DNA from 2 places in the Streptomyces sp. NPDC088157 genome. Region 2 is predicted to be linked to the other one. Evidence: riboswitches for the same ligand, from Rfam matches in the RefSeq annotation. Region 2 holds a riboswitch; the other holds the start of a gene.
The links. Region 2 has a riboswitch for thiamine pyrophosphate ahead of thiO (glycine oxidase ThiO). Riboswitches for the same ligand answer to the same signal wherever they lie in the genome.
Positions count from the first base shown of each region.

Region 1: another riboswitch for thiamine pyrophosphate. It lies ahead of ACIPFH_RS40010 (thiamine ABC transporter substrate binding subunit); the one in region 2 lies ahead of thiO (glycine oxidase ThiO).

Region 1 is NZ_JBIUSU010000014.1:100,103-105,814, forward strand. It holds gene ACIPFH_RS40000 (phosphatidate cytidylyltransferase) at 1-979, shown strand, start outside; gene rlmN (23S rRNA (adenine(2503)-C(2))-methyltransferase RlmN) at 1,223-2,329, shown strand; TPP riboswitch at 2,391-2,496, shown strand; gene ACIPFH_RS40010 (thiamine ABC transporter substrate binding subunit) at 2,587-3,663, shown strand; gene ACIPFH_RS40015 (ABC transporter permease) at 3,639-5,309, shown strand; gene ACIPFH_RS40020 (ABC transporter ATP-binding protein) at 5,309-5,712, shown strand, end outside.
Region 2 is NZ_JBIUSU010000009.1:443,990-449,701, forward strand. It holds gene thiE (thiamine phosphate synthase) at 1-332, opposite strand, end outside; gene ACIPFH_RS34000 (Rv2175c family DNA-binding protein) at 407-772, opposite strand; gene ACIPFH_RS34005 (NAD(P)/FAD-dependent oxidoreductase) at 832-2,079, opposite strand; gene ACIPFH_RS34010 (hypothetical protein) at 2,112-2,462, opposite strand; TPP riboswitch at 2,515-2,626, shown strand; gene thiO (glycine oxidase ThiO) at 2,624-3,790, shown strand; gene thiS (sulfur carrier protein ThiS) at 3,799-3,999, shown strand; gene ACIPFH_RS34025 (thiazole synthase) at 4,003-4,797, shown strand; gene pknB (Stk1 family PASTA domain-containing Ser/Thr kinase) at 4,935-5,712, shown strand, end outside.

The DNA.
Region 1 (5,712 bases), on a different contig from region 2:
CTTGTTCCCAGCCGAGCCGTACGCCGACGCGCCCTACGGCAACCAGCCGTACGGCGCCGCCGCGCGCGGTCACGACACACCGTCGGCACAGCCCCACGCGGCGGTGCCGCAGAATCCGGAGCCCATGCCCGACGCCCCTCAGCCGGCGCCCGCACCGCAGAAGAAGAGTGCGGGCCGAGACCTGGGTGCGGCCATAGGGGTCGGGGTCGGGCTCGGTGCGGTGATCGTCGCGTCGCTGTTCGTCGTCAAGGCCGCGTTCGTCGGCGTGATATCGGTCGCCGTGGTCGTCGGCCTGTGGGAGCTGACCAGCAGGCTTCAGGAGCGCAAGGGCATCAAGGCGCCGCTCGTGCCGCTCGCGGTCGGCGGTGCGGCGATGGTCGTCGCCGGATACGTCCGGGGTCCTGAGGGCGCGTGGGTCGCCATGGCCCTCACGGCGCTCGCCGTGCTGGTCTGGCGGATGACCGAACCGCCCGATGGCTACCTCAAGGACGTCACGGCCGGCGTCTTCGCGGCCTTCTACGTCCCGTTCCTCGCCACGTTCGTCGCCCTGATGCTCACCGCCGACGACGGAGCGTTCCGCGTCATGACGTTCCTGCTCCTGACGGTCGTCAGCGACACGGGCGCCTACGCCGTCGGCTGGCGCTTCGGCAAGACCAAGCTCGCCCCGCGCATCAGCCCGGGCAAGACCCGCGAGGGCCTGCTCGGCGCGGTGTCGTTCGCGATGGTCGCCGGCGCGCTGCTGATGCAGTTCCTGATCGACGACGGCACCTGGTGGCAGGGCCTGCTGCTCGGCCTCGCCGTCGCGGCCAGCGCCACGCTCGGCGACCTCGGCGAGTCCATGATCAAGCGGGACCTGGGCATCAAGGACATGGGCACGCTGCTCCCGGGCCACGGGGGCATCATGGACCGGCTCGACTCGCTCCTGCCCACGGCTCCCGTGGTCTGGCTGCTGCTCGTCCTGTTCGTGGGCTCCGGCTGACCCACACCGCCCACCGGCTGATGCGGGCCCCTTCCCTGTGTTCCGGGAGGGGGCCCGTTGCCGTGCACCGGTCGCGGTTCGCGTCGACGGCACGACCCGGGCGGCCGAGACGGCCGACGGGCGGACCGACGCCGCCGTGGCCGTGCGAGGTTGACCAACGCTGACGGGCGACGCCCACGGGTGACCACCCCCACCCCGCTCCGGCCCAAGCCACCCGAATGGATCTGCCACACTGGACGTGTTATGCCTGCACCCGGAGAACTTACTTTCGTCGCCCCCCGCGGAGCCAAGAAGCCGCCGCGGCATCTCGCCGACCTCTCGCCCGCCGAGCGGAAGGAGGTCGTGGCGGAGATCGGGGAGAAGCCGTTCCGTGCCAAGCAGCTCTCGCAGCACTACTTCGCGCGTTACGCGCACGACCCGGCGGAGTGGACCGACATCCCCGCCGGTGCGCGCGAGAAGCTGCGTGAGGCGCTGCTGCCGGACCTGATGTCGGTCGTCCGGCATCTGTCGACGGACGAGGGGACCACCCGCAAGACCCTGTGGCGGCTGTTCGACGGCACGCTCGTGGAGTCGGTGCTGATGCGGTACCCGGACCGGGTGACCATGTGCATCAGCTCGCAGGCGGGGTGCGGGATGAACTGCCCGTTCTGCGCCACCGGGCAGGCGGGGCTGGACCGGAACCTCTCCACCGCCGAGATCGTGCACCAGATCGTCGACGGGATGCGGGCGCTGCGGGACGGGGAGGTGCCCGGCGGGCCCGCCAGGCTCTCCAACATCGTCTTCATGGGGATGGGCGAGCCGCTCGCCAACTACAAGCGGGTCGTCGGTTCGATCCGGGCGCTGACCGACCCGGCGCCGGACGGCCTCGGGCTGTCGCAGCGCGGGATCACCGTGTCCACGGTCGGGCTGGTGCCGGCCATCCACCGGTTCTCCGACGAGGGATTCAAGTGCCGGCTGGCGATCTCCCTGCACGCGCCGGACGACGAACTGCGTGACACCCTCGTCCCCGTGAACACGCGGTGGAAGGTGCGCGAGGTGCTGGACGCCGGGTTCGAGTACACCGAGCGGTCGGGGCGCCGGCTGTCCATCGAGTACGCGCTGATCCGCGACATCAACGACCAGGCCTGGCGTGGTGACCGGCTCGGTCGGCTGCTGCGCGGCAAGCCCGTGCACGTCAACCTCATCCCGCTCAACCCGACGCCGGGTTCCAAGTGGACGGCCTCCCGGCCCGAGGACGAGAAGGCGTTCGTCGAGGCGATCGCCGCGCACGGGGTGCCCGTCACGGTCCGGGACACCCGCGGTCAGGAGATCGACGGGGCGTGCGGTCAGCTCGCCGCCACCGAGCGGTAGTCTGACCCCGGTATCAGGTATTACCTATCGGGTATCAGTGCATCCGTATCAGTACATCTTCATATTCCGACAGGGGAGCGCCACAGCGCTGAGAGTGCGGGAGAGTCCGCAGACCCTCTGAACCTTGCCCAGGTCATTCTGGGTAGGAAGTTCGGTCATCACTCAAGCTGTTGCGCCCTGCCCGGGCACCGGCGGATCGCTCCGCGGGTGCCCGGGCAGGGCCGCGTCTCTTCCTGGTCAACCCCAGGAGGAATCCAGTGCACACCAGGACGTTCGTGGCCGCGGCCGTCGGCCTCGGCCTCGTCACGCTGTCCGCCTGCGGATCGTCGGACGACGGCGGTTCGGCGGCGGGCTCCAAGACCGTCACCCTCGTCAGCCACGACTCGTGGGCCGTCTCCAAGAGCGTGCTCGCGGACTTCGAGAAGCAGTCCGGCTACCAGGTGAAGGTCCTCAAGGACGGAGACGCCGGTCAGGCCGTCAACAAGGCCGTCCTCACCAAGGACAACCCGCAGGGCGACGTCTTCTTCGGCGTCGACAACACGCTCCTGTCGCGCGCCCTCGACAACGGGCTGTTCCAGTCGTACGAGGCGAAGGGCTCCGACCAGGTCCTGCCCGCGTACCGGGCCGACCAGGGCAAGCACCGGGTCACGCCCGTCGACACCGGTGACATCTGCGTCAACTACGACAAGGCGTACTTCAGCGAGCACAAGCTGACCCCGCCCTCCTCGTTCGACGACCTCCTGAAGCCCGCGTACAAGAACCTGCTGGTCACCGAGAACGCCGCCACCTCCTCGCCCGGCCTCGGCTTCCTGCTGGGCACCGCCGCCAGGTACGGCGACGACGGCTGGACGGACTACTGGAAGAAGCTGAAGGCCAACGGCGTGAAGGTGGTCGACGGCTGGGAGCAGGCCTACAACGAGGAGTTCTCCGGGTCCGCGGGCGGGAAGAAGGCGGGGGCCGACCGGCCGCTCGTCGTCTCGTACGCCTCCTCGCCGCCCGCCGAGGTGATCTACGGGGACCCGAAGCCGGCCACCGCACCCACCGGCGTTTCCACCGGCACCTGCTTCCGTCAGGTCGAGTACGCGGGTCTGCTGAGCAACGCCGCCGACCCCGAGGGCGGCAAGGCCCTCCTCGACTTCCTGCTCACCGCGGAGTTCCAGCAGGACATGCCGCTCAACATGTTCGTCTACCCGGTGCGCAAGGGCGCCGAGGTCCCGGCGGAGTTCACGAAGTACGGGCCGCAGGCGAAGGATCCCGAGACCCTGGACCCGGCGAAGATCGCCGACAACCGTGACGACTGGGTCAAGTCATGGACCTCGCTCGTACTGAAGTGACCGGACGCGGAGCCCGCACGGGGAACGCGGCCCGGCTCGGTCTCATGGCCGTGCCCGTCGCGTTCTTCGCGGTCTTCTTCGCCTACCCGGTCGCCGCGATCGTCGCCCGGGGGCTCGGCGCCGACGGGGGATGGCGCTTCGGACGGCTGTGGGACGTGCTCGCACAGTCCGGCATCCGGCACGTCCTGTGGTTCACCACCTGGCAGGCGCTGGCCTCCACCGCCCTCACGCTCCTGGTCGCGCTGCCCGCCGCGTATGTCTTCGCCCGACTGGAGTTCCCGGGCAAGCAGGTGTTGCGCGCCGTCGTCACCGTGCCGTTCGTGCTGCCGACGGTCGTCGTCGGCACGGCGTTCCTCGCGCTCGTCGGGCGCGGTGGACTGCTCGACGACCTCTGGGGCGTGCGGCTGGACACCACGGTGTGGGCGATCCTGCTGGCGCACGTCTTCTTCAACTACGCGGTCGTCGTACGGACGGTGGGCGGGCTGTGGTCGCAGCTGGACCCCCGGCAGGAGGAGGCGGCGCGGATGCTCGGCGCGTCCCGCCCGAAGGCGTGGCGTACGGTCACGCTGCCCGCCCTGGGGCCCGCCGTCGCGGCTGCCGCGCTGATGGTCTTCCTCTTCACCTTCACCTCCTTCGGAGTGGTGCAGATCCTCGGCGGGCCCACCTTCTCCACCCTCGAGGTGGAGATCTACCGGCAGACCTCCGAGATCTTCGACCTGTCCACGGCCGCCGTCCTCACGATCGTCCAGTTCGTGGCCGTCGGCGCGATCCTCGCCGTGCACGCCTGGACCGTACGGCGACGGGAGACCGCGCTGCGGCTGGTCGACGCCTCGGTGACGGCCCGCCGGCCGCGCGGGGCCGGGCAATGGGCCCTGCTGGCCGGAGTGCTCGGCACGATCGCCGTCCTGCTCGTGCTGCCGCTGGCGGTCCTGGCGCAACGCTCGCTCGACGCCCCCGGCTTCGCCTACTACCGGGCGTTGACCAGCGACGACGGCAATGTCTTCCTGGTCCCGCCGATCGACGCGATCGGCAACTCGCTCGAGTACGCCGTCGCCGCGACCGCCCTCGCGGTGGTGGTCGGAGGGCTGGCCGCCGCGGCTCTCACCCGCCGTGACGCCGGACGGCTGGTCCGTGGCTTCGACGCGCTGCTCATGCTGCCGTTGGGTGTCTCCGCGGTGACCGTCGGCTTCGGGTTCCTGATCGCGCTGGACGAGCCTCCGCTGGACCTGCGCGGTACGTGGATCCTGGTGCCGCTCGCGCAGGCACTGGTCGGCGTCCCCTTCGTCGTACGGACCATGCTGCCGGTACTGCGGGCGGTGGACCAGCGGCTGCGCGAGGCGGCGGCCGTGCTCGGGGCGTCGCCCTGGCGGGTGTGGCGGGAGGTCGACCTGCCGATGGTGCGGCGGGCGCTGCTCGTCGCGGCCGGGTTCGCCTTCGCGGTGTCGCTGGGGGAGTTCGGGGCGACCGTGTTCATCGCCCGGCCCGACAATCCGACGCTGCCGGTCGCCGTGGCGCGGCTGCTGGGGCGGGCCGGTGAGCTGAACTACGGCCAGGCGATGGCCCTTTCGACGATTCTGATGGTGGTGTGCGCGGTGGCCCTGCTGGTCCTGGAGCGGCTGCGCACCGACCGGACGGGGGAGTTCTGATGCTGCTGGAGCTGGAGGGCGCGACCGTGCGGTTCGGTGGGCGGGCCGTGCTCGACGCGGTCGGTCTCGCCGTCGCCGAGCACGAGGTGGTGTGTGTGCTGGGGCCGAGCGGCAGCGGCAAGTCGACGCTGTTGCGGGCGGTGGCCGGGCTCCAGCCGCTGGACGCCGGGCGGGTGCTCCTCGACGGGCGCGACCAGTCGGGGGTGCCCGCGCACAAGCGGGAGCTCGGGCTGATGTTCCAGGACCATCAGCTGTTCCCGCAGCGGGATGTGGGCGGCAACGTGGGCTTCGGCCTGCGGATGCACGGCATGCCCAGGACCCGGCAGCGCGAGCGGGTGACCGAACTGCTGGAACTGGTCGGGCTGCCGGGTGCCGCCGGCCGTGCGGTGGCCACGCTCTCCGG
Region 2 (5,712 bases):
ATGAGGATCTCCTCGCCCAGGATCTCGCGGGCCGCGGGGACCGGCAGGTCGCCCTGCCCGAGGTGGAGCACCCCGGCGGCGGCCGCGTGCGCGATGTCCGCGCGGTCGTTGACCGCGAGCAGCCTGCCGTGCCGGGCGCAGGCGTCGGCGAACACCTCGAGGTGCTCCAGCTCCTCGGCCGCCTCGATGTTCTTGTCACGCAGCTGGACGATGTCGACACCGCCCGCGAGGACCGCGTCCAGGAACTCCGGAAGATCGCCCTGACGGGTCCGGGCGTCCGTGCAGAGGTACAGCAGGGCGTCGGACAGGCGGGTGCGGGCGGTGTCGGGCATACGGAAGTCCCCCAGGGCGGCGGCGTACGGGAGCGGGCGCACCCGTACGCCGGGTGTCGGTCGGAACGAGTGGGTCAGACGGCGAGCGCCTGGGCGCGACGCTTCACCTCCGTGCCGCGATTCTCACTCAGGGCCTGCGCGGGCGTGCCGGGCAGGCTCGGGTCGGGGGTGAAGAGCCACTCGAGCATCTCTTCGTCCTTGAAGCCGTCGTCCCGCAGCAGGGTCAGGGTCCCGGCCAGGCCCTTCACCACCTTGTCCCCGTCGATGAAGGCGGCGGGGATGTGCAGCGCTCGGTTCTCACCACGGCGCACGGCGATGAGCTGGCCGTCCTTGATCAGCTGCCGGACGCGGATCACGTCGACGTCGAGCATTTCGGCGATGTCGGGGACGGTGAGCCAGGCGGGGACGAGCACATCGGTCTTTGCGTCAATCTCGGTCACGGGAACAAGCCTGCCATCTGCCGCTGACAGTCGGAAGCCGGGCCGGTCCGACCAGGGGCTCAGGCCGCGGCCGTCGCCGCCTTCATCGGCCTCGCCGGGTCCGCGAGGAGCCGTGGGTCCATGGGTGTGCCCGCCTCGATCAGCCGCCTGCCCTGGGCGAGGTCGCGCGGCCGGCCCACGGCCAGCAGGGCGACCAGCCGGTCCTCGCGCAGCCAGCACACCGTCCAGGCCGGACCCGACGGGTCGCCGCGCCACAGGACGCGGTCGGCGTCGGCGTGGTGCCCGGCGTACTGGACGAAGCGGTCGAACTGCTCGGACCAGAAGTACGGGACGGGGTCGTAGACGGCCGCCGGCTCGCCGGTGGCCGCGCCGATGATGTTCGTCGCGACCGTGCGCGGACCCTGGAGGGCGTTGTCCCAGTGATGGACGAGCAGCCGCTCGCCGTACCTCCCGGACGGGAAGGAGGCGCAGTCGCCGACCGCGTACACGTCGGGCACGGAGGTCCGCAGACGGGCGTCGGCCACGACCTCGCGGTGATCGCCGAGCGTGACGCCCGAGCCGGCCAGCCAGGCGGTGGCGGGGCGGGCGCCGATGCCCACCACGACGGCGCCGGCGGGCAGCCTCGAACCGTCGTCGAGGACGACCGCGCCTGGCTCGACGCGCTCCACGCGCGTGTGGGCGCGCAGAGCGATGCCGTGGTCGGCGTACCAGGCGGTCATCGGGGCGGCGACCTCGGCGGGCAGGGTCCCGGCCAGCGGCCGGTCGGCGGCCTCGACGACGGTGACCTCGCAGCCGGCCTCCCGCGCGGCCGTGGCGAACTCGGCGCCGATCCAGCCCGCGCCGACGACCACGACGTCGTGCTGCCGGGCGAGAACGGGCCGCAGCCGTTCGGCGTCGTCCAGGGTGCGCAGCAGGTGCACGCCGGGCACGCCCTCGGCGCCGGGCAGCCGGATCGGTTCGGCGCCGGTGGCGAGGACGAGGACGTCGTACGGGACGGGTCCGGCCTCGGTGTCCAGCTCGTGGTCGGCGGGGCGGAGGCCGCTGACCTCGCGGCCGAGTACGAGTTCGATGCCGAGGCCCTCGAAGTCGACGTCGAACGCGGAGCCCTCGGCGTTGCCGAGCAGGACGGCCTTGGACAGCGGGGGCCGGTCGTAGGGCTGGTGGGGCTCCGCGCCGATCAGGGTCACGGTGCCGTCGAAGCCCTGTTCACGCAGGGCGACGGCGGTCTGCACCCCGGCCATGCCCGCGCCGACGACCACCACGCGCCGCCCGGCCGGGCCGCCTTCTTGCTGCCTCTGCTCGCTCACCTGATCACCTTAGGCGGCTGACGAATTGTCAGTCAGCCGTCGTGCGCCGTGACCTGCTCCACAACGCTGGTGCCGCTGCCCTCCTGCGACTCCCACGCCCAGGTCTCCTCGAGCCGCACCCGGCCGTCCGCGAGCTCCACGACCGTCGACACACAGTGCCCCGAGGACGTCGCCCCGTCGTGCTTGAGCTGTACGTACCGGAAGTCGAGCCGGTCTCCCTCCCGGGTACCCACGAGATGTCCGCGTACGACGTCACCGCCCGTGTACTCCGCCCAGATCTCGCCGCCGCGCTCGTGGTACGTGAAGCGGGTGCGGGTGCCGACCTGGCCCGGCGCCTGGTCGGCGACGGGGGCGAGGACGAGGCCGTCGAGCGAGACGGGCATGAGCGGAGGCTCCCTTACTGAGGTGCGCGGCGTCCGGCTAGGGTGGCCAACCTAGAGCACTCGCGGGAGTCCGGACGCACCGGGCTGAGAGGGAGGCTGGCGGCCTCCGACCGTACGTACCTGATCCGGGTCATGCCGGCGAAGGGAGGGGCTGGACGCCCATGTCGTCTCCACGTACGTCAGACGTCCTCGTCATCGGGGGCGGGATCATCGGCCTTGTCACGGCTTGGCGGGCCGCACAGCGCGGCTTCGCCACGGCGGTGGCCGACCCGGCGCCGGGCGGCGGGGCCGCCCAGGTGGCGGCCGGGATGCTGGCCGCCGTCACGGAACTGCACCACGGCGAGCAGACCCTGCTCGGCCTCAACCTGGCCTCCGCCCGCCGCTATCCGGACTTCGCGGCCGAGCTGACGGAGCTGACTGGGCACGACCTCGGCTACCGGCGCTGCGGCACGCTCGCTGTCGCGCTGGACTCCGACGACCGCGCCCATCTGCGCGAACTGCACGCCCTGCAACAGCGGTCGGGGCTGGAGTCGGAGTGGCTGACCGGGCGGGAGTGCCGGCGTCTGGAACCGCTGCTCGCCCCGGGGGTACGGGGCGGTCTGCGGGTGGACGGCGACCACCAGATCGACCCGAGGCGGCTGACCGGGGCGCTGCTGGCGGCGTGCGAGCGGGCCGGCGTGATCTTCCACCGCACGCGGGCCGAACGGCTGTCCGTGGTGGGCGAGCGAGCCACGGGGGTCGTCACGCGGGACGGTACGGAGCTGGGGGCGGGGCAGGTGGTGCTCGCCGGCGGCAGTCTGAGCGGGCGGCTCGCGGGGGTGCCGCAGGACGTGCTGCCTCCCGTACGGCCCGTGAAGGGCCAGGTGCTGCGGCTGACCGTGCCGCCGCGGTACGCGCCGTTCCTGAGCCGGACCGTGCGGGCCGTGGTGCGGGGCAGCCACGTCTACCTGGTCCCCAGGGAGAACGGGGAGCTGGTGGTGGGGGCGACCAGCGAGGAGCTGGGCTGGGACACGACGGTGACGGCGGGAGGCGTGTACGAGTTGCTGCGCGACGCCCATGAGCTGGTGCCGGGGATCACCGAGCTGCCGCTCACGGAGACGCGCGCGGGGCTGCGACCCGGGACCCCGGACAACGCGCCGCTGCTCGGCCCGACGGAGCTGTCGGGGTTGCTGCTGGCCACCGGCCACTACCGCAACGGCGTGCTGCTGACCCCGGTGACGGGTGACGCGATGGCGCACGCCCTGGCCACCGGGGAGCTCCCGGACGAGGCCCGTCCCTTCACGCCCCGGCGCTTCGCCGCCGCCGCACTCACGGAGCAGCCCGCATGAGCACCCGCCTGAACGTCTCGGTGAACGGCGAGCGGCGGGAGTTCGCTCCCGGTACGGCTCTCGACAGCGTCGTACGGTCGCTGACGCCGGCGCCCTCCGGGGTGGCCGCCGCGCTCAACGAGACCGTCGTCCCGCGTGCGCAGTGGCCGTCCACGGCGCTGAGCGACGGTGACCGGGTGGAAGTCCTCACCGCGGTCCAGGGAGGCTGAGCCATGGCCGACGATCCTTTCGTCCTCGGCGGCACGCCCTTCTCGTCCCGTCTGATCATGGGTACGGGGGGTGCGCCCAGCCTGGAGGTGCTGGAGCGGGCGCTGGTGGCGTCCGGGACCGAGCTGACGACGGTCGCCATGCGGCGGGTGGACCCCTCGGTGCACGGTTCCGTGCTGTCGGTGCTGGAGCGGCTCGGTATCCGGGTGCTGCCGAACACGGCGGGGTGTTTCACCGCCGGGGAGGCCGTGCTGACGGCCCGGCTGGCGCGGGAGGCGCTGGGCACCGACCTGGTCAAGCTGGAGGTCATCGCCGACGAGCGCACACTGCTGCCGGATCCGATCGAGCTGTTGGAGGCGGCGGAGACGCTGGTGGACGACGGGTTCACGGTGCTGCCGTACACGAACGACGATCCGGTGCTGGCCAGGAAGCTGGAGGACGTGGGGTGCGCGGCGGTGATGCCGCTGGGCTCACCGATCGGCTCCGGTCTGGGCATCCGCAACCCGCACAACTTCCAGCTGATCGTCGAGCACGCCCGCGTGCCGGTGATCCTCGACGCGGGGGCCGGTACGGCGTCGGACGTGGCGTTGGCCATGGAGCTGGGGTGTGCGGGGGTGATGCTGGCCTCGGCCGTGACGCGGGCACGGGATCCCGAGCGGATGGCGTCGGCCATGCGGGCCGGCGTCGAGGCGGGAAGGCTGGCCCGGCTGGCCGGCCGGATCCCGCCCCGTTACTTCGCCGAGGCGTCCTCTCCCGTGGAGGGCCGGGCCGTGCTGGACCCCGAGCGCCCCGCATTCTGACCGACGTCCCGTTACCGTCCGGTCTTCGGAGAGGGGTGTCGTCCGGGCCGTGGGTTGCGTCACAGGTCGGCTCCAGTCGCGCTGCGATCTCGGTGGAACCCGCGGAGGTGTCAGCGGCGGCTCGTACACTCACCTGCGTGGACACGACCCTTCAGGACCCTCTGGTCGGGCGACTGCTCGACGGCCGGTATCGCGTCGAGGCGCGGATCGCGGTCGGCGGGATGGCCACGGTCTACCGGGCCGTGGACACCCGCCTGGACCGCGTGCTCGCGCTCAAGGTGATGCATCCGGCGCTCGCCGCCGACGGGTCCTTCGTCGAGCGGTTCATCCGGGAGGCGAAATCCGTCGCCCGGCTCGCCCACCCGAATGTCGTGCAGGTGTTCGACCAGGGTGCCGACGGGTCGTACGTCTATCTGGCCATGGAGTACATCGCCGGATGCACGCTGCGGGATGTGCTGCGGGAGCGCGGGGCGCTTCAGCCGCGCGCCGCGCTCGACATCCTGGAGCCCGTGCTGGCCGCGCTCGGCGCGGCGCACCGGGCCGGCTTCGTGCACCGGGACATGAAGCCCGAGAACGTGCTGATAGGGGATGACGGGCGGGTCAAGGTCGCGGATTTCGGACTGGTGCGGTCCGTCGACACCGTGACCAGCACCACCGGAGCCGTGCTCGGCACCGTCGCCTACCTCGCTCCCGAGCAGATCGAGCAGCCCGGTACCGCGGATGCCCGCGTCGACGTGTACGCGTGCGGGGTGGTGCTCCACGAGATGCTCACCGGTGAGAAACCCCACGACGGGGACTCCCCCGCGATCGTGCTCTACAAGCACCTGCACGAGGACGTCCCGCCGCCCTCGTCCCTCGTTCCCGGGCTGCCGTTCGAGCTGGACGAGCTCGTGGCGTCGGCCACCGCCCGCACCC